Regions from separate parts of the Pseudomonas sp. SL4(2022) genome, predicted to be linked through region 1. Evidence: predicted binding sites of a transcription regulator. Region 1 holds the regulator's gene; the other holds the start of a gene.
The links. Region 1 encodes LexA, which represses DNA repair genes until DNA is damaged. Its sites were predicted from a motif close to CTGTNTNNNNANACAG; they were not measured.
Positions count from the first base shown of each region.

Region 2: the regulator LexA is predicted to act here: its motif matches at 8,440-8,455, upstream of recN (DNA repair protein RecN).

Region 1 is NZ_CP113060.1:105,710-116,678, reverse strand. Features, by position in the region: gene topA (type I DNA topoisomerase) at 123-2,732, shown strand; gene OU997_RS00605 (DUF6586 family protein) at 2,804-3,322, shown strand; gene OU997_RS00600 (hypothetical protein) at 3,401-3,634, shown strand; gene sulA (SOS-induced cell division inhibitor SulA) at 3,745-4,221, opposite strand; gene lexA (transcriptional repressor LexA) at 4,316-4,927, opposite strand; gene OU997_RS00585 (TetR/AcrR family transcriptional regulator) at 5,199-5,906, shown strand; gene OU997_RS00580 (L,D-transpeptidase) at 5,954-6,478, shown strand; gene nagZ (beta-N-acetylhexosaminidase) at 6,500-7,498, shown strand; gene OU997_RS00570 (S-methyl-5'-thioinosine phosphorylase) at 7,508-8,245, shown strand; gene OU997_RS00565 (CsiV family protein) at 8,439-8,978, opposite strand; gene mfd (transcription-repair coupling factor) at 8,982-10,969, opposite strand, start outside.
Region 2 is NZ_CP113060.1:577,526-588,494, forward strand. Features, by position in the region: gene carB (carbamoyl-phosphate synthase large subunit) at 1-2,206, opposite strand, end outside; gene carA (glutamine-hydrolyzing carbamoyl-phosphate synthase small subunit) at 2,243-3,391, opposite strand; gene dapB (4-hydroxy-tetrahydrodipicolinate reductase) at 3,601-4,404, opposite strand; gene dnaJ (molecular chaperone DnaJ) at 4,480-5,616, opposite strand; gene dnaK (molecular chaperone DnaK) at 5,739-7,655, opposite strand; partial or broken gene grpE (nucleotide exchange factor GrpE) at 7,755-8,327, opposite strand; gene recN (DNA repair protein RecN) at 8,480-10,153, shown strand; gene fur (ferric iron uptake transcriptional regulator) at 10,212-10,616, opposite strand; gene OU997_RS02800 (outer membrane protein assembly factor BamE) at 10,714-10,969, shown strand, end outside.

The DNA.
Region 1 (10,969 bases):
GACATCGGGCCACTGCTGCGCTTGACCTCTGCCGGACCACCACTATATATAGCGGTGCCGCGCTAGCAGGCAGTACAGCGTCTTCCGCATTTTTTTATCGAATTTCAGGAATTTTCCAATCCATGGGCAAATCGCTGGTCATCGTGGAATCCCCGGCCAAGGCCAAGACGATCAACAAGTACTTGGGCAACGAGTACGTGGTGAAGTCGAGCATCGGCCACATCCGTGACCTACCCACCAGTGGTTCGGCAAGTACCGCCAAAGAACCGGTCAAGCGTGGTAAAGCCGCTGCAGGTGAAGTACCGGCGCTGTCGCCCAAGGAAAAAGCCAAGCGTCAGCTATTTGCACGCATGGGGGTTGATCCCGAGCACGGCTGGAAAGCCAAGTACGAGATCCTTCCAGGCAAGGAGAAGGTGGTCGAGGAATTGCGCCGTTTGGCCAAGGACGCCGACACCATCTATCTCGCAACCGACTTGGATCGCGAGGGGGAAGCCATTGCTTGGCACCTGCGTGAATCCATTGGTGGCGATGACAGCCGCTACAAGCGCGTGGTGTTCAACGAAATTACCAAGAAGGCCATCCAGGAAGCGTTTTCCAAGCCTGGCGAACTGGATATCAATCGAGTCAACGCCCAGCAAGCGCGGCGCTTCCTCGACCGTGTAGTGGGTTACATGGTTTCGCCGCTGCTGTGGGCCAAGATCGCCCGTGGCCTGTCGGCTGGTCGTGTGCAGTCGGTAGCCGTGAAGCTGGTGGTCGAGCGTGAAAAAGAGATCCGCGCGTTTGTTCCGGAAGAATACTGGGAAGTGCACGCCGACCTGGGCACCGCCAAAGGCGCCAATGTGCGCTTTGAAGTGGCACGCGAGAACGGCAATGCCTTCAAGCCGCTGAACGAGGCCCAGGCCATGGCGGCTCTGGCTACGCTGAAAGCGTCTAGCTACAGCATCACCAAGCGCGAAGACAAACCGACCAGCAGCAAGCCTTCGGCACCGTTCATTACCTCCACCCTTCAGCAGGCCGCGAGTAACCGCCTGGGCTTTGGGGTGAAAAAGACCATGATGATGGCCCAGCGCTTGTATGAGGCCGGTTACATCACCTATATGCGTACCGACTCGACCAATCTCTCGGCCGATGCCGTGAGCATGGTGCGGGGCTTTATTGAAAATGAGTTTGGCAAGACGTACCTGCCGGCCAGCCCAATTGCTTACAGCAGTAAAGAAGGCGCGCAGGAAGCGCACGAGGCGATTCGTCCTTCCGACGTCAACCTCAAGCCGACTCAGCTGTCGGGCATGGAGCGTGACGCTGAGCGGCTGTACGAGCTGATCTGGCGCCAATTTGTCGCCTGCCAGATGCCGCCGGCTGAATACCTGTCGACCACTGTGACTGTCACGGCGGCGCAGTTCGAGTTGCGTGCCAAGGGCCGTATCCTCAAGTTCGACGGCTATACCCGCGTGTTGCCGCAGCTGAGCAAGCCTGGTGATGACGACGTGTTGCCGGAAATGACTCAGGGCGAAGTACTTAAACTGGTCAAGCTCGACCCCAGCCAGCACTTTACCAAGCCACCAGCGCGTTACTCGGAAGCTAGCCTCGTCAAGGAAATGGAGAAGCGCGGTATCGGTCGTCCATCTACCTATGCGGCGATTATCGGCACCATCCAAGATCGCGGCTACGTGGCGCTGCACAACCGCCGTTTCTACTCGGAGAAGATGGGCGACATCGTCACCGAGCGTCTGGCAGAAAGCTTCTCCAACCTGATGGACTACGGCTTTACCGCCGGCATGGAAGAGCATCTGGACGATGTAGCTCAGGGCGAACGCGAGTGGAAGCACGTGCTGGATGAGTTCTATGGTGACTTCAAGAAGAAGCTTGAAGCTGCGGAAGCAGGCGAGGGCGGCATGCGTGCCAATCAGCCAACGTTGACCGATATCGCCTGCCGTGATTGTGGTCGGCCGATGACCATTCGAACTGCCTCCACTGGCGTATTCCTTGGCTGTTCTGGCTATGCCCTACCGCCGAAAGAGCGCTGTAAGGCCACCGTCAATCTGGTGCCGGGCGATGAAATCGCTGCGGACGATGAGGGTGAGTCGGAGTCGCGCGTGTTGCTCGGCAAGCACCGCTGTCCGATCTGCTCGACCGCGATGGACGCCTACCTGCTCGACGAAACCCGCAAGTTGCATATCTGTGGCAACAATCCGGATTGCAGCGGTTATGAAGTCGAGCAGGGCCAGTACCGCATCAAGGGCTATGAAGGCCCGAGTCTCGATTGCGACAAGTGCGGCAGTCAGATGCAGTTGAAGACAGGCCGTTTTGGCAAGTTCTTCGGCTGCACCAACAGCGAGTGTAAGAACACCCGCAAACTGCTCAAAAGCGGTGAAGCGGCGCCGCCGAAGATGGATCCGGTGAAGATGCCGGAACTCAAATGCGAGAAGGTCAACGACACCTATATTTTGCGCGACGGTGCTTCGGGTCTGTTTCTCGCTGCCAGTCAATTCCCGAAAAACCGAGAGACGCGCGCGCCGTTGGTGGTCGAGTTGATTCCGCACCGTGATGAGATCGACCCCAAGTACCACTTCCTCTGCGATGCGCCTCAGAAGGACCCGCAAGGGCGCGCCGCCGTGGTGCGTTACAGCCGCAAGACCAAAGAGCAGTACGTACAGACTGAGGTTGATGGCAAGCCTACAGGATGGCGTGCGTTTTTTGATGGCGGCAAGTGGAAAGTCGAAGACAAGAGCTGATCTAGCGGAGCGCGTGTCGGCCATTGACTGGCACGCGTATGCTTATCCAATCCGCTGTGGAGGGTGCCGCAATGGCCAATGAACTCTATACCCGCACCAACCAGAAAATCTTCTATGCCGGTCTGGCGCTGGAGTCCTGGCGTAAGGCTGAACAAAGTCAGAGCATGAATGCCTTGGCTTTGATCCAGGCTGAGCGTGAGGCTGCGTTGTTTCATCTCTATGGTGCCCTGCTCGGTCTGTGCCATGAGATTGCCGGTTACTACCGTTTGCCGGACAGCACTTCGCCACGTGCAGAGCGCTTTCTCACGGAGGACGTGCTGCAGGCGGCGCCAAGCCAGGAGTTGGGCGAGCTGGTTGAACTGGCGCAGTCAGCCGATAGTTGGGTCGCGCAACTGCTCAAAGGCTATGCCGAGTTGTTTCAGCCACCGCAGGCTGGAAAGAAGGCTAAGGTCGATCCCACTACACCGTTGATTACCGCGGTCAGCCTAGATGAAGAAGTCATGCCGTTAACGCAGGAAACGCTGGAGACGTGGCGTCAGCAGCTGAAGGCTCTGGCGCAGCGGTTTCGAGAAACCTTGATCGAGTGGTAAGGCGCTGATTGGACCGGCGGACTAGGGCGAGCCCGAGTCGGCTGTTACACTGTCGGCCTATTGTGGAGAGCTAAGCCAATGCCTACATCATTCTTGGAAATTGTAGAATTGCCCGACGGGCGTATTGCCCTGCGTCGTGCAGAGGATGAGGAGTCGCTGGTGGTGCTGGATTTCTCTGCCGATGCCAAGGCCTTTCTGCAGGGGCAGCATGTTGAGGTGGCCAAAGCCATGCTCAATGTGGGTGTGCAGATGGCAGGGCGATTGGCTGAAAATAATTTTCAGCAGGAAGAAGGCCCTCGAGTTCTGCATTGATTACAGAGTTCTTGCGGTCTGAAATTACAACGATCTGCTAGCGTTGTTGTTTTGTTGTCTAGGCTTCTTTCGGCTAATCCGCACTGTCCTTGTGCGCGGCTTTCGGCCAATTATCCAAGGCTGATATTCAAGCTTTGCGCCTTGCCCTGGTGGGCCGCTTGCTCAAGCTGTTGCCGCGCTTGACGTTCCAGTGGGTGCAGCCAGCTGACTACAGTATGGCTACGACCCAGTGTCAGGGCCTGTTGTGCCAGCTCCAGCGCGCTTTGTGCCCCGCGTGGGTGCAGCAGCAGAATGCGTTCGCGGTTCAGGCCCGCTTTGCGTAGCCAAGTTTGGGTAAGGCTCGACGGCGGCGCAATCAGGGTTAGCCAGCGCTCATCGTGGTTATCGCTAAGCTCACGCAGAATTGGTGCTAGAAGGTTCAGGCAGTGCCCGGCCGCGCCACGCAGCGACAGTTCACTGAACTTCTCTGTCTCATTATCCTGCCAGGGTAGCTCAGCGCTATCGGCAAGTAATGGCGTCACCGTCGATGCCAGAAATGCATCGAACAAAGGTAGTTGTGTACGGTTCAGTGAATGTGGGAACTGCATAGATCCTCCACTATCAGGTAGTTGAAAACTACCTGTGTTGTCGATACTGCGTTAAAAATGTCTCGCCTGCCTCGCCTACGTTTTCAACGTCCTGCTAGCGGCGGATAACGCCGACGCTCAAACCTTCAATAATCAGATCCTGTTCTTCCAGGTTTACTTCGATCGGCGCGAACTCCGGATTTTCTGCAATCAGCCAGACCTTGTTGCCTTCACGCTTGAAACGTTTGACTGTAACTTCATCGTCCAGGCGCGCCACCACCACTTGCCCGTTACGGGCTTCACGGGTGGTGTGAACGGCCAGCAGATCACCATCGAAGATGCCGATGTCTTTCATGCTCATACCGCTTACACGTAGCAAGTAATCAGCCTTGGGGTGGAAGAAATCAGGGTTGATCTTGCAGGAGTCTTCGACATGCTGCTGCGCCAGAATCGGCGCACCTGCAGCGACGCGCCCAATCACCGGTAAGCCGTCCTCTTCTTCGGCGTTGGGCTCGAAGCCTGGGATGCGAATACCGCGCGACGCCCCGGGAGTCATTTCGATGGCCCCCTTGCGAGCCAGTGCCTTGAGGTGTTCTTCCGCTGCGTTGGGGGATTTGAAACCCAGTTTCAAGGCGATTTCCGCTCGTGTAGGCGGGTAGCCATTGTCTTCAAGGCATTGCTTGATGAAAGCGAGAATTTCAGCTTGTCGCGGCGTCAGTTTTAGCATGGTCGGCTCTGTTTTTTTGTACAGTGACTGGAATTATATACAGTGATCGGCGATTGGCAATCCTTGTGTTGTGAACTCTACTCAATTGACCTTTACATCGTCTGTTCAGTGCACTGTTACTCAGGCCGTTTATGGGGCGTCTAGCTAGGGTTGACCTGTGCCTTTGCCGGATGTCTGTGACCACCCGGCCACAAGATGGTTTGCTCGGCTTGACAAGGCGGGCAGCTGAAACGTATGTTTCAAACAAGTGTTTGTTCAGATGAAAAGAGTCATGGCCCAGTCGGAAACCGTTGAACGCATTCTCGATGCGGCAGAGCAGCTTTTTGCGGAGAAAGGTTTCGCAGAAACTTCTCTGCGTTTGATCACCAGCAAGGCAGGGGTGAACCTGGCGGCGGTGAATTATCACTTCGGCTCGAAAAAGGCCCTGATTCAGGCGGTGTTCTCGCGCTTTCTCGGGCCTTTCTGCGTAAGCCTGGAGCGTGAACTGGATCGTCGTCAGGCCAAGCCGGAAACCAAGGCCAGTCTCGAGGAGCTGCTGGAGTTACTGGTCGAGCAGGCGCTGGCAGTAAAGCCGCGCAGTGGTAACGACCTGTCAATCTTTATGCGTTTGCTGGGCCTGGCTTTTAGTCAGAGCCAGGGACACCTGCGTAAGTACCTCGAAGAGGTGTACGGCAAGGTGTTCCGCCGTTACATGCAGCTGGTGCATGAGGCCGCTCCGCGTATTCCGCCACTGGAACTGTTCTGGCGTGTGCACTTTATGCTCGGCGCTGCGGCGTTCAGCATGTCCGGGATCAAGGCTCTGCGCGCGATGTCGGAAACCGATTTCGGCGTTAATACCTCGATTGAGCAGGTGATGCGCCTGATGGTGCCATTTCTGGCTGCCGGCATGCGTTCGGAAACCGGCCTGACCGATGAAACCCTGGCCAGCGCACAGCTCAAACCACGCACCAAGATGCCAGCCATCCCTAGCAAAGTTTGACCTTGGCGGGTGGGCTTGGTGGATTTGATCCGCTAAGCTAGCCGCCCATGGTTACTCTCGATTTTCTGCATATTTCCCTCGCCGATCAGTGCCTGTATGGTTTTGCCAATGGGCAGTTGCGGCTGCGCCTGAGTGTTTCCACCGCGCTGAATGGTGCCGGTGAGCGTAATGGTTCCGGCTGTACGCCGCGTGGCTTGCACAAGGTGCGGGCGAAGATTGGTGAGGGCTTGCCGAGCGCTGCCGTGCTCCGCGGTAGGCGCTGGACCGGCGAAGTCTGGTCGCCCGAGTTGCATGCGCAATTTCCCGGGCGCGACTGGATTCTTACGCGCATTCTCTGGTTGAGTGGTTGTGAGCCTGGGCGCAATCGTCTGGGCGCTGTTGATACCTTTCGCCGCTATATCTACATACACGGTACGCCGGACAGCGAGCCTATGGGCGTGGCGCTGTCACATGGCTGTGTGCGCCTTCGCAACAGCGACCTGCTGGAACTCTTTGCGCGTGTCCCGGTTCAATGTGCGGTACAAATTGACGAGGCCGCCTGCCCCGACTGGGCAACGGCGCCTCTTATTTAAGGACGGGGTGTGAGTACACGCATGCAAGGTTCATTGATGCTGGATATCGCCGGCACCTGGCTGACCGCTGAGGATCGCCAGATCCTGCGTCAGCCGCAGGTTGCCGGGTTGATTCTGTTTGCCCGCAATATTGAAGACCCGCGCCAAGTGCGTGAGCTGTCCGCTGCGATTCGCGCGGTGCGTCCGGACCTGCTGCTGGCGGTGGATCAGGAGGGCGGGCGCGTACAGCGTCTGCGTCAGGGCTTTGTGCGCTTGCCGGCGATGCGTGCGTTGGCCGATAACGCCAATGCCGAGTATCTGGCTGAGCAGTGCGGCTGGGTCATGGCGACCGAAGTGCTGGCGGCAGGCTTGGACCTGAGTTTCGCCCCGGTGCTGGATCTCGATCATCAGCGCAGCGCCGTGGTCGGCAGCCGTTCCTTTGAGGGCGATGTGCGGCGCGCGACTTTGCTGGCCGGCGCTTTTATCCGTGGGATGAATGCCGCTGGCATGGCCGCTACCGGCAAGCATTTCCCCGGGCATGGCTGGGCGGAAGCGGATTCCCATGTGGCCATCCCAGTGGATGAGCGCAGTCTGGAGCAGATTCGTGCAGTCGATTTGCAGCCCTTTGCACAGTTGAGCCGGCAGTTGGCTGCGGTGATGCCCGCCCATGTGATCTACCCTCAGGTGGACAGTCAGCCGGCGGGTTTCTCCGGGCGCTGGCTGCAAGATATTCTGCGTGGCGAGCTGGCCTTTGATGGGGTGATCTTCAGCGATGATTTGTCCATGGCCGGCGCTCATGTGGTCGGCGATGCGGCCTGCCGTATTGAGGCAGCGCTGACAGCAGGTTGTGATATGGGCCTGGTGTGCAATGACCGGGCAGCGGCGGAGCAGGCCCTGAGCGCCTTGCAACGACTCAAGGTAGAACCACCGCAAGGCCTGGCACGGATGCGCCGACAGGCCTTCCCGGGTATCGAGTATCGGCAGAGCCCGCGTTGGCAGGCAGCACTTGGCAGCCTGCGTGATGCGCAATTAATCGACTAGGGGTAAGGGATGACGGTTTACGCGATTATCGGCGGTACGGGGCTGACCAAGTTGGACGGCCTGACCATCAAGGCCGCGCTGCATATCGATACGCCCTATGGCGCGCCCTCTGCGGCGGTGCTCAAAGGCGACTATGCCGGCCGCGAGGTGCTGTTTCTCGCGCGTCACGGCCATCCGCACCGTATTCCGCCGCATCAGGTCAACTACCGCGCCAACCTCTGGGCGCTGCGTGAGGCGGGGGCCAAGGCTATCATCGCCGTGAACGCCGTAGGCGGTATTCACTCGGCCATGGGCACCGGGCACTTCTGCCTGCCGCATCAGATCATCGATTACACCTACGGGCGTGAGCACACCTTTTTTGAGGGTGAGCTGGAACATGTCACCCATGTCGATTTCAGCCATCCCTATGACGCTGGGCTGCGCACCAAGCTGGCCAATGCACTGGCTGCCGAACACTGTGCGTTCAGCAGTCATGGGCTGTACGGCTGTACCCAGGGCCCGCGCCTGGAAACCGCTGCGGAAATCGCACGAATGGAGCGTGACGGCTGTGACATCGTCGGTATGACCGGTATGCCGGAAGCTGTGCTGGCCCGTGAGCTGGCTTTACCCTATGCCTGCTTGGCGCTGGTGGTAAACCCTGCTGCCGGAAAGTCCCGTGCGCTGATCACCATGGCGGAAATCGAGCGCGCTCTGGACGAAGGGATGGGTACGGTCAAGGCCGTATTGGCGCGGGTGCTGGCCAGCTGACTGGGCATGCTGCAATAAAAAAGGGCCGCGCAATGCGGCCTTTTTTGAGTTCTCAGAAGCTAGTTACGCTCTTGCGAGCTAGAGCCATGCAAGGCAAGAACAGGCGAGGAAGCGGAGTCTACTGATGTAAATAAGCATTCCGAGCCTGTTTTTAACGCAGTAGAGCCGACGCGCAGCTGATCGTAAGAAGGTTCTACAGTGGACTGACGCGAATCAGCATGCCAAGGCTGCCATTATCGACAAAGGTCAGCTCGCCGCTTTTCAGACGGCTGCTCTGCTTGATGCGCTCGCTGTCGTTGAGGATGCCGCTTGCGTCGAGCTGGTTGACCCAGATATCACTGTCCAGCTCGATCACGCGGCTGGCTTTAAGGCTGATGGTGCCTTCGACGGGGTAGTGGCCGAACTGCTCAGTGCCGGTGCTGATGGCGACGCGACTGCTCGACTCGCCCAGGCTTTGTGACCAGGCTTTGTGCAGCAAGACCTGATAACCGCTGGCAGGGCTGAGTTTGCCGGCTTCGGCATTCAGGGCGGTGCTGCGGCTGTTGCTGCCGTCCACCGGCAGTGCGTTCTGCGCCCAACTGTCCGGCGGTAGCTGGCCGGCGGAAATCGGTGTGGCGGCCTGGCGGAATACGATGACTTCAACCTGGTACAGGCTTTCAGCCAGGGCAGCAGTGCTGCTGAGCAGTCCCAGCAGAATAAGCGGCAGCAAGGCCAGGGTGCGGAGTGCGCGCATGGGTCAGTCCTTTACAGAGTGCGAAAGTAAACGCTCGAGCAGGGCTTCGAGGGTGTTGAATCGTTCTTCCGGGCGCTCCATCGGCACCGAGAAGCGGAACAGCGTGGCGCCTTCAAACTTATAGCGCGTGGGCTGGCTCTGGATCAGTTTGATCAGGGTCAGCGGGTCAACACAGGTGTCGGCGGCAAATTCGATACGCCCGCCTTGTGGGCCAGCGTCGATTTTTTTGATGCCGAGCTTTTCGGCCTGCAGTTTAAGCAGGGTGATACGCACCAGATTCTTGGTCGGCTCGGGCAGCAAGCCGAAGCGGTCGATCATCTCCACCTGCAACTCTTTGAGCCCGTCCTCGTCGACGGCGTTGGCGATGCGCTTGTACAGGATCAGCCGTGCATGCACATCCGGCAGGTAGTCTTCAGGAATCAAGGCCGGCACGCGCAGGTTGATTTCCGGGCCGCCACCCAGTGGCTGATCCAGGTTGGGCTGCTCGCCTTTGCGGATTGATTTCACCGCGCGTTCAAGCATTTCCATGTAGAGGGTGAAGCCGACGGCCTGGATCTGGCCGCTTTGACCGTCGCCGAGCAATTCACCGGCTCCGCGAATTTCCAAGTCATGGGTGGCCAACACAAAGCCTGCACCGAGGTCTTGTGCATTGCTGATGGCCTCGAGGCGTTTTTGTGCGTCTTCGGTCATCTGCTTGCGCGGTGGTGTCAGCAGGTAGGCATAGGCCTGGTGGTGACTGCGGCCAACACGGCCACGCAGTTGGTGCAGTTGGGCCAGGCCGAATTTGTCGGCACGCTCGATGATGATGGTGTTGGCGCTCGGCACGTCGATACCGGTTTCGATGATGGTCGAGGCGATCAGCACATTGAAGCGCTTGTGGTAGAAGTCGCTCATCACCTGTTCCAGCTCGCGCTCGCGCATCTGCCCATGGCCGATGCCGATGCGCGCTTCGGGCACCAATTCGGCGAGGTCGGCGGCACACTTCTCGATGGTCTTCACATCGTTGTGCAGGTAGTACACCTGCCCACCGCGCAGTAACTCGCGCAGCAGGGCTTCCTTGATCGTCGGGTTGTTCTGTTCCATGACGAAGGTGCGCACCGACAGCCGGCGTGCTGGCGGGGTGGCAATAATCGACAGGTCACGCATGCCGGCCACGGCCATGTTCAGGGTGCGCGGAATCGGCGTGGCGGTCAGGGTGAGGATGTCCACTTCGCTACGCAGGGCCTTGAGCTGCTCCTTCTGGCGCACGCCAAAGCGGTGTTCCTCGTCGATGATGCACAGGCCCAAGTCCTTGAAGCGCACATCGTCCTGCAAGAGTTTGTGGGTGCCGATGACAATATCGATCTTGCCTTCAGCCAGTTTGACCACGGCTTCGTTCACTTCCCTGGCGGACTTGAAACGGCTCATGACCTCAACCGTGACGGGCCAATCGGCAAAGCGGTCGCGGAAACTGTTGTAGTGCTGTTGGGCCAGCAAGGTTGTGGGCACCAAGACCGCCACCTGACGGCCGCTGTGCACGGCTATAAAGGCTGCACGCATGGCCACTTCGGTTTTGCCGAAGCCGACATCGCCGCAGACCAGGCGATCCATGGGTTTGGGCGCGAGCATGTCGGCCAGCACCGCTTCGATGGCGGTCTGTTGGTCCGGGGTTTCCTCGAAGGGGAAGCCGGCGCTGAAGGTGGCGTAGTCGGCCATGGGGTCTTTGAAGGCATAGCCTTCGCGGGCGGCTCGGCGGGCGTAGATGTCGAGCAGCTCGGCCGCCACATCGCGTACCTGCTCGGCCGCTTTGCGCTTGGCCTTCTGCCAGGTTTCCGAGCCCAGGCGGTGCAGCGGTGCCAAGGCATCATCACTGCCGGTGTAGCGGGCGATCAGGTGCAGGCTGGCCACCGGCACGTAGAGCTTGGCTTCTTCGGCGTACATCAGGGCGAGAAATTCGGCGGCCTGGCCGTCGATTTCCAGGGTGACCAGGCCCAGGTAACGGCCGACGCCGT
Region 2 (10,969 bases), 470 kb from region 1:
AACGCTTGAGCTCGTCTTCCTGATAGACGATCTCCATGGCACGACCGCCCAGCACGTAGGACGGACGCACCACCAGCGGATAACCGATGGTCTTGGAGTGTGCCAGGGCTTCGTCTTCGCTACGCGCAGTGGCGTTAGCCGGTTGACGCAGGCCGAGGCGCTGAACCATCTGCTGGAAACGCTCGCGGTCTTCAGCGCGGTCGATGGCGTCTGGCGAAGTACCGATGATCGGCACGCCGGCCTCTTCCAGGGCGCGGCAGATCTTCAGCGGGGTCTGCCCACCGTACTGCACGATCACGCCTTTCGGCTGCTCGACGCGGACGATTTCCAGCACGTCCTCCAGAGTCACCGGCTCAAAATACAGGCGATCGGAGGTGTCGTAGTCAGTGGAGACGGTTTCCGGGTTGCAGTTGACCATGATGGTCTCGTAACCGTCTTCACGCATGGCCAGCGCGGCGTGTACGCAGCAGTAATCGAATTCAATGCCCTGACCGATACGGTTCGGCCCGCCACCGAGGATCATGATCTTGTCGCGGCTCGACGGATTGGCTTCGCACTCTTCCTCGTAGGTTGAGTACATGTAAGCCGTGTCAGTGGCAAATTCGGCCGCACAAGTGTCCACGCGCTTGTATACCGGCAGCACCTTCAACTTGTGCCGGTGGCTGCGCAGGGTTTTCTCGGTAACGCCCAGCAGCTTGGCCAAACGGATGTCGGAGAAGCCTTTGCGCTTGAGTTTGAACATCGAGTCGCGGTCGATACTGGACAGCGCCAGGGTCTTGATCCGCTCTTCGTCTTTGATCAGGTCTTCGATCTGCACCAGAAACCATTCGTCGATATTGGTCAGTTCAAAGACCTCAGCAACTGTTTTGCCGGCGCGGAAAGCGTCGGCGATGTACCAAATGCGGTCAGCGCTGGGCACGGTCAGTTCACGGCGCAGCGTACTTTCAGCTTCTGGGTCATTCAGGTCCAGCACGGGATCAAAGCCTGACACACCGACTTCCAGGCCGCGCAGGGCTTTCTGCAGAGACTCCTGGAAAGTGCGACCGATGGCCATCACTTCACCAACCGATTTCATCTGCGTAGTCAGGCGGGCGTCGGCTTTGGGGAATTTCTCGAACGCAAAGCGTGGGATTTTGGTCACGACGTAGTCGATGGCCGGCTCGAACGAAGCCGGGGTACGACCGCCGGTGATGTCGTTGGACAGCTCATCAAGGGTGTAGCCCACGGCCAGCTTGGCGGCGATCTTGGCGATCGGGAAGCCGGTGGCCTTGGAGGCCAGCGCCGAGGAACGTGACACGCGCGGGTTCATCTCGATCACCACCATACGGCCGGTGTTCGGGCAAATACCGAACTGCACGTTGGAGCCGCCGGTTTCCACACCGATTTCACGCAGCACCGCCAATGAGGCGTTACGCAGGATCTGGTATTCCTTGTCGGTCAGGGTTTGCGCCGGGGCCACAGTGATCGAGTCACCGGTGTGCACGCCCATCGGGTCGAAGTTTTCGATGGCACAGACGATGATGCAGTTGTCCTTCTTGTCGCGGACCACCTCCATCTCGTACTCCTTCCAGCCGATCAGGGATTCGTCGATCAGCAGCTCATTGGTCGGCGACAGGTCCAGACCGCGGGCGCAGATTTCTTCGAACTCTTCGCGGTTGTAGGCGATACCGCCACCGGTGCCTCCCATGGTAAAGGACGGACGAATGATGCACGGAAAGCCGACTTTCTCGAGTACGCCGTAGGCTTCTTCCATGTCGTGGGCGATTCCGGAAACCGGGCACGCCAGACCGATGTCTTTCATCGCCTTGTCGAAGCGCGAACGGTCTTCGGCCTTGTCGATAGTGTCGGCGTTGGCACCGATCATCTCGACGCCGAACTTTTCCAGGATGCCGTGCTTTTCCAGATCCAGGGCGCAGTTCAGCGCGGTCTGGCCGCCCATGGTCGGCAGCAGTGCGTCAGGGCGTTCCTTCTCGATGATCTTGGCCACAGTGGACCACTTGATCGGCTCGATGTAGGTGGCGTCCGCCATGGCCGGGTCGGTCATGATGGTGGCAGGATTGGAGTTGACCAGAATGACGCGGTAACCCTCTTCCTTCAGCGCTTTACACGCCTGGGCACCGGAATAGTCAAACTCGCAGGCCTGGCCGATAACGATCGGGCCAGCACCGAGGATCAGGATACTTTTAATGTCTGTACGCTTTGGCATGTTCTCTCTCTCGAATCCTTGGGTCAGTCGGCGGGCTTAACGGCGCTTGGCCATGGCTTCGATAAATCGGTCAAACAAGGGGGCTACGTCGTGCGGGCCAGGGCTGGCTTCAGGGTGACCCTGAAAGCTGAAGGCGTCCTTGTCGGTGCGTTCGATACCCTGCAGGGTGCCGTCGAACAGCGACTTGTGGGTGGCACGCAGATTGGCCGGCAGGCTCGGCTCGTCCACGGCAAAACCGTGGTTCTGACTGGTGATCATCACCACACCGGTTTTCAGGTCCTGCACCGGGTGGTTGGCACCGTGATGACCATGGCCCATTTTCAGGGTCTTGGCGCCCGAAGCCAGAGCCAGCAACTGGTGACCGAGGCAAATACCGAAGACCGGAATCTCTGTCTGCAGCACGTCCTTGATCGCCTGGATGGCGTAGTCGCACGGCTCAGGATCGCCTGGGCCATTGGAGAGGAACACGCCATCGGGATTCAGCGCCAGCACCTCGGCAGCCGGCGTCTGCGCCGGCACCACAGTCAGGCGGCAACCGCGCTCGACCAGCATGCGCAGGATGTTGGTCTTGACCCCGTAATCGTAAGCAACCACGTGGTAAGGCAGAGCACTGGCGGCGACTTCAGGATGGCTGTCGCTTTTCAGCTCCCAGGTGCTCGAACGCCACTCGTAACGGTCGGTGCAGCTGACTTCTTTGGCCAGGTCCATGCCTTTCAGCCCCGGGAAACTGCGCGCCAGCTCAAGGGCTTTTTCCTCGGTGGCGTCGTCGCCAACCAGGATGCAGCCATTCTGTGAGCCTTTTTCACGCAGGATGCGGGTAAGGCGACGGGTATCGATGCCGGCAATGGCAACGGTGCCGTTTTCCTTGAGGTACTCATCCAGCGGTTGTTTGTTGCGCCAGTTACTGGAGATCAACGGCAGATCGCGGATGATCAGGCCGGCAGCCCAGACGCGGTCTGACTCGGCATCTTCCGGCGTGGTGCCGGTGTTGCCGATGTGCGGATAAGTCAGGGTAACGATTTGCTGGGCATAGGAAGGATCGGTAAGGATTTCCTGATAGCCGGTCATGGCGGTGTTAAAAACCACCTCTCCAATAGTCTGGCCATCGGCACCGATGGCCTCGCCGCGAAAAATGCTGCCATCAGCAAGAGCCAGAATGGCAGGTTTAAGGGCTGGCTTACTCAAGAAAACCTCCGAAAATCAAAACGTGAAGCAAACGCAGATTGTAAAAAAGCGGGATGACGTATCGACCGTCACCCCGCTTTTTTATCTGATTCATTCTGCGCAACTTTAGTGGACACACTAAAGCAGAAAGCTTACAGGAAAGTCCTTTTTTGGTCCACCGCCAGTTGCAGGCAAGACACAGCGAAGGGGCCTTCCTGCGACAGCATGCCTCAGTTCAGACCGAGCACATCCTGCATGTCGTAAAACCCCGGCTGGCGATCCTGCAGCCAAAGAGCCGCACGCACCGCGCCTTTGGCGAAGGTCATACGGCTCGATGCCTTATGGGTAATCTCCACACGCTCACCATCAGCTGCGAACAGCACGGTGTGATCGCCGACTACGTCGCCAGCACGCACAGTGGCAAAGCCAATGGTTTCACGCTCACGCGTGCCGGTCTGACCTTCACGACCATACACCGCCACTTTCTGCAGATCACGCCCCAGCGCATTGGCCACTACTTCACCCATACGCAGCGCGGTGCCGGACGGCGCATCAACCTTGTGCCGGTGATGGGCTTCGATGATTTCGATATCCACATCATCACCCAGCACCCGCGCCGCAGTGTCGAGCAGTTTTAGGCACAGATTGACGCCGACACTGAAGTTGGCAGCGAACACGATCGGAATCTGCTTGCCCGCCTCGGCCAGCAGCTGTTTCTCCGCAGGAGAGAAACCGGTGGTACCAATGACCATGGCCTTGCCCGCCTGACGGCAGGCCTCTAGGTTTTTCAGGGTGACCGAAGGGTGCGTGAAATCGATCAGCACATCGAACTGATCCAGCACGGCATGCAGATCACCAGCCAGATTGACGCCTATCTTGCCCTGCGCCACCAGCTCACCGACATCTGCACCAACCAGACTGCTGTCGGCGCGATCAATCGCCGCGCTCAGGCGCGCACCATCAACCAACTGCACAGCCTCGATCAGGGTCTTGCCCATGCGCCCGGCGGCGCCCATCACAGCAATACGTTGCATAACCATCCGCTCCAAACTGTCGCAACAGGCGACTACCCCCGCAACGCGGTCAAGGCAGCCACCCATCAACAGGATTTACAGGTCGCCAAAGAAGCGCTTAACACCCTCGAACCAGCCATTGGCTTTCGGCGAATGCGAGCTGTCGCCTTCCAGGGTCTTGCGGAACTCATCGAGCAGTTCGCGCTGGCGACGATCCAGGTTGACCGGAGTCTCCACCGCCACCTTGCACATCAGATCACCCGCACCGCCACCACGCACCGGCGCCACGCCCTTGCCACGCAAGCGGAACATCTTGCCAGTCTGGGTGCCTTCTGGAATCTTCAGCTTGACCCGCCCATCCAGGGTCGGCACTTCCAACTCGCCACCCAGCGCCGCATCGGCAAAGCTGATCGGCACTTCGCAGTACAGGTGTTTGCCATCACGCTGGAAGATCGCGTGCTCGCGCACATTCACCACCACGTACAGGTCGCCCGCCGGGCCACCCATGGCACCCGCTTCACCTTCGCCGGAGAGCCGGATACGGTCGCCGGTATCCACGCCCGCCGGCACTTTCACCGACAGGGTCTTGTGCTCTTCCACACGACCATGGCCGTGGCAGGAACCGCACGGATCGGTGATCATCTTGCCGCTACCGTGGCAACGCGGGCAGGTCTGCTGCACCGAGAAGAAGCCCTGTTGCATGCGCACCTGGCCGATACCGCCACAAGTGGTACAGGTCACCGGACTGGTACCCTTCTTCGCACCCGAACCATCGCAGGTTTTGCAGTTGACCAGCGTCGGCACGCGAATAGTCACCGTGGTGCCACGCACCGCTTCTTCCAGGTCCAGTTCCAGGGTGTAACGCAGGTCACTGCCGCGCTGCGCACCGCCGCGTTGGCCACCACGACCACCGCCACCACCGAAGAAATCGCTGAACACATCGCCAAAAATATCGGAGAAATTCGCCCCACCGAAGCCCGCACCACCGGCTCCACCACCCATTTGCGGATCAACACCGGCATGGCCATACTGGTCATAGGCCGACCGTTTGGCAGCATCGGAGAGCACTTCGTAAGCCTCGTTGGCTTCCTTGAACTTCTCTTCCGAGGCTTTATCGTCGGGATTGCGGTCCGGGTGGTACTTCATAGCCAGGCGGCGGTAAGCCTTTTTCAGCTCCGCTTCGCTGGCACCGCGCTCGACACCGAGCACCTCGTAATAGTCACGTTTAGCCATAAGTCTTCAACACCTTCAAATCGTCTACTCCAGACACGCCAACGCGGGAGCAAGCTCCCGCGCGGCGGATCATGCCGGACGTGACTTGCGCCACGCCTGGCCAGAGCGGCATAAGCTTGCGCTTACTTGTTGTCTTTGACCTCTTCGAACTCAGCATCGACCACGTCGTCCGCTGCGTCCTTGGCTTGCTCACCACCGGCCGCCTGGGCACCCGGCTGCGGCTGCTCGGCGTACATTTTTTGCGCCAGCGGGGCAGTTACTTCGGACAGCGCCGTCATCTTCGCTTCGATCTCGGCTTTGTCGTCGCCCTTCACGGCCGCTTCCAGTGCCGACACAGCCGCCTCGATGGCTGTTTTCTCTTCCGCAGTGGCTTTATCACCCGCTTCAGTGATCATCTTGCGGGTGGCGTGCACCAACTGGTCGCCCTGGTTGCGCGCACCGGCCAACTCTTCGAACTTGCGATCTTCCTCGGCATTGGCTTCGGCATCACGCACCATCTGCTGGATTTCTTCCTCGGACAGACCGGAGTTGGCCTTGATCACGATGGACTGCGACTTGCCAGTGGCTTTGTCCTTCGCGCTGACGTGCAGGATGCCGTTAGCGTCGATGTCGAAAGTCACTTCGATCTGCGGCACACCGCGCGGCGCCGGCGGAATCTCGGCCAGGTCGAATTTACCCAGCGATTTGTTACCGCTGGCCTGCTTACGCTCACCTTGCAGTACGTGAATAGTCACCGCACCCTGGTTGTCGTCAGCAGTGGAGAACACCTGCGACTTCTTGGTCGGAATCGTAGTGTTCTTCTCGATCAGCGCAGTCATCACGCCGCCCATGGTTTCGATACCCAGGGTCAGCGGACTGACGTCCAGCAGGAGCACGTCCTTGACGTCACCGGCCAGTACCGCCCCCTGAATGGCCGCACCCATGGCCACGGCTTCGTCCGGGTTAACGTCCTTGCGTGCTTCCTTGCCGAAGAAATCAGCCACGGTTTTCTGCACCAGCGGCATACGGGTCTGACCACCGACCAGAATCACGTCGTTAATCGAACCCACATCGATACCAGCATCTTTCAGCGCGATGCGGCAAGGCTCGATGGTGCGCTGCACCAGATCCTCAACCAGGGCTTCCAGCTTGGCACGGGAAATTTTCACATTGAGGTGCTTCGGCCCAGTCGCGTCCGCCGTGATGTACGGCAGGTTGACGTCAGTCGACTGGCTGGAAGACAGCTCGATCTTGGCTTTTTCAGCAGCTTCTTTCAGACGCTGCATGGCCAGCGGGTCACCTTTGAGGTTCATGCCGCTTTCTTTCTTGAACTCGTCAACGAGGTAGTCGATCAGACGAATGTCAAAGTCCTCACCGCCGAGGAAGGTGTCACCGTTGGTCGCCAGCACTTCGAACTGGTGCTCGCCATCGACTTCAGCGATCTCGATCACCGACACGTCGAAGGTACCACCACCCAGGTCATAGACGATCACGGTGTGGTCGCCCTTGGCCTTGTCCATACCGTAAGCCAGAGCGGCTGCGGTCGGCTCGTTGATGATGCGTTTGACGTCCAGCCCCGCGATACGGCCGGCGTCTTTGGTGGCCTGACGCTGGCTGTCGTTGAAATACGCAGGAACGGTGATTACCGCTTCGGTCACTGACTCGCCGAGGTAGTCTTCGGCGGTCTTCTTCATTTTCTTCAGCACTTCGGCGCTGATTTGCGGCGGTGCCATTTTCTGGCCGTTAACCTCAACCCAGGCGTCCCCGTTGTCAGCCTTGGCGATCTTGTAAGGCACCATTTGGATGTCTTTCTGCACGACATCCTCTTCAAAACGACGACCGATCAGACGCTTTACCGCATACAGGGTGTTGTGCGGGTTGGTCACTGCCTGACGCTTGGCCGACTGACCTACCAGGATTTCGCCATCATTGGCGTAAGCGATGATCGACGGCGTGGTGCGCGCGCCTTCGGCGTTCTCGATAACCTTGACGGTGCCGTTTTCCAGAATAGAGACGCAGGAGTTGGTGGTCCCCAGGTCGATACCAATAATTTTGCCCATCTTCACTCTCCCGAAACTTTGATAATTCCGCAACTGATCGTTGTCAGCGGCGGTAGCACTAAAACGCTTGGCTGTTTAATGGGGGCGGCTTGACGAATTTCAAGCCTGCTCATCAATAGATGGCGGCGCTTCGGCCGGTGCCTTGCTGACCACCACCATCGCGGGGCGCAGCAGGCGACCGTTAAGCAGATAGCCCTTCTGGAACACCTTGAGCACACTGTTAGGCTCGACATGGGTGCTTTCCTGCAGTGCCATGGCCTGATGGTGCTCAGGGTTGAACGGCGCACCATGCGGGTCGAGCGCCTCCAGTTGGAAACGCTTGAGGGTGTCGTGGAACAGCTTAAGCGTCAGCTCCATGCCTTCACGAACCGACTTGATCGCCTCATCGTCCGGGCTCGACAATTCAAGGCCGCGCTCCAGACTGTCCACCACCGGCAGCAGGTCGTTGGCGAATTTCTCCAAGGCGAACTTATGCGCTTTCTCGACATCCTGCTCAGCGCGGCGGCGCACATTCTGCAAGTCGGCAGCCATGCGCAGCGACTGATCCTGCGCAGCGGCCAGTTGCTCTTCCAGCGTTTGCACGCGGGCAACCAGATCATCACCCGCAGCCGCGTCGGCAGCTGTTTGTACGTCGGGGTTCTGCGTATCCAGGGTCTGTTCGTCAGCCATGCGTTTCTCCTCATGAAATTCGACGCGAGCCTCAACTCGCGTGCCTGAGCGTTATATGGGGCCAAAAATTGTGGTTTCAAGGACCGCAGACGGATTGTCAGCCCATCAAAAAACACTGTATAAATAACCAGACATGAACTTGGGAGACCCTCGCCATGCTGGTGCACCTGTCCGTACACAACTACGCCATCGTTGAACACCTTGATTTAGAACTGGACGCTGGCATGAGCGTGATCAGCGGTGAAACCGGCGCCGGTAAATCGATCATGCTCGACGCCCTCGGCCTGACCCTGGGTGATCGCGCCGATAGCGGCGTGGTGCGTCCTGGTGCGGACAAAGCGGACATCCTCGCCAGCTTTGACCTGACCGATATCCCTGAAGCCCGCGCCTGGCTGACCGAACGCGATCTGGACAATGACGGCCCATGCATCCTGCGCCGTGTAATCACCGCCGAAGGCCGCTCACGCAGCTACATTAACGGCGCCCCCTGTCCGCAAGGCGACCTCAAGGCCCTGGGCGAACTGCTGATCGACATCCACAGCCAGCATGAACACCAGTCGCTGCTCAAGGCCGACACCCACCGCCGCCTGCTCGACGAATACGCCGGCAGCCAGGAACTGGCGCGCCAAGTGCAACTCGCGGCACAACGCTGGAAGCAGACCAAGAATGAACTGGAGCGGGTTTCCAGCATCGGCGACGAACAGCGCGCGCGCCACCAATTGCTCAGCTATCAACTGGAAGAACTCGACAACCTGGCCCTCGGCGAAGACGAACTTGAACAGCTGGAACAGGAACACAAGAACCTGACCAACGCCGAAAGCCTGCTCAGCGCCTGCCGTCTGGTAATCGAACAATGCAGCGATAATGATGCCGGCAACGTGCTGTCCGCCCTGACCGGCAGCCTGAATCGCCTCAGCGCCTTCCAGGGCCAACCCGGCGCATTGAGCGAAGCCACCAACCTGCTGGCCAGCGCACAAATCCAGGTAGAAGAAGCCGTCAGCGAACTGAACCGTTTCCTTGATCATTTCGACGCCGACCCTGAACGCCTGCGCCAGATGGAAGAGCGCCTGGACGCGATCTACACGCTGGCGCGCAAGCACCGTATCCAGCCCAGCGAACTAGGCGCCATGCAGCAGCAACTGTTCGAGGAGCTGGAAAGCCTCAATGCCGACGACCAGGCCGCCGAACGCCTGAGCGACGAACTGGCCGCCTTCGAACGGCATTACCAGGAAAAAGCAGCGGAACTCAGCACCCTGCGCAACAAGGCCGCTAGTCAACTGGACAGCGCGGTCGAGCTGGAAATGCAAACCCTCGGCATGCCCGGCGGGCGCTTCACCATCAAGCTAACGACCCACACCAACAGCGAGCCACAGCCTAACGGCCTGGAGCAACTCGAGTTTCTGGTCAGCGCCAACCCTGGACAACCGCTGAAAGCCCTGGCCAAGGTCGCCTCGGGCGGCGAGCTGTCGCGCATCAGCCTAGCGATTCAGGTAATCACCGCGCAAACCTCGCGGGTGCCCACCCTGGTATTCGATGAAGTCGACGTCGGCATTGGCGGCCCCACCGCCGAAGTGGTCGGTCAGCTATTGCGCCGCCTCGGCGAACGCGGGCAGGTACTGACCGTCACCCACCTGCCGCAAGTCGCGGCACAAGGGCATCAGCACCTGTTCGTGCACAAAGTGCGTGAAAGCGATGCCACCCGCACAGCAGTGAGCAAACTGAGCCCTGCGCAGCGGGTCGAGGAAATCGCGCGCATGCTCGGCGGCGTCGATCTCACCGAAGAATCCCTGGCCCACGCGCGACAGATGGTCGGCAGCGCCCAGGCCTGATCGAACCGCGCAATGCAAAAAGGCGACCCTAGGGTCGCCTTTCTCATACCAGCAGCAATCAGCTTTTCTTGCGCACGTACAGCACAAGGTTGTGATCGACCAGCTCGAAACCGTGCTCTTTGACGATCTCTTTCTGACGCTTCTCGATCTCAGGATCAAAGAACTCGATCACCTCACCCGAGTCGACGCACACCATATGGTCGTGGTGCCCGCTATCAGCCAGTTCAAATACCGCATGACCGCCATCAAAGTTGTGGCGCACCACCAGGCCTGCGGCTTCGAACTGAGTCAGTACACGGTAAACAGTGGCCAGGCCAACATCGTCGCCCGCCTCCATCAAAGATTTGTAAACGTCTTCTGCACTCATATGGCGCTGACCGGCAGAGTCGAGCATTTGCAGAATCTTGACCCGTGGCAGGGTCACTTTCAGGCCAGCCTTGCGTAGTTCGCTATTTTCAACCATGGTCTGCTTTCTCGCGGAAGCGGCTTCGCAGCTTCCCTTATTGCGGGTATGATCCGGGTTTATGTTGCCCAGCCAAGATAGTGGAAGTCACCCTCCGATGCAAAAAACCAAGCTCCTGCTGACCAGCCTCACCCTTACGGGGCTACTCGCACTCGCCGGTTGTTCATTCCCCGGGGTTTATAAAATCGACATTCAACAGGGCAATGTCGTCACGCAGGACATGATAGACCAGTTGCGACCAGGAATGACCCGCAAACAAGTGCGGTTTATCATGGGCAACCCGCTGCTGACTGACACCTTCCACGCCAATCGCTGGGACTACCTCTACAGCATCCAGCCCGGCGGCGGCCAAC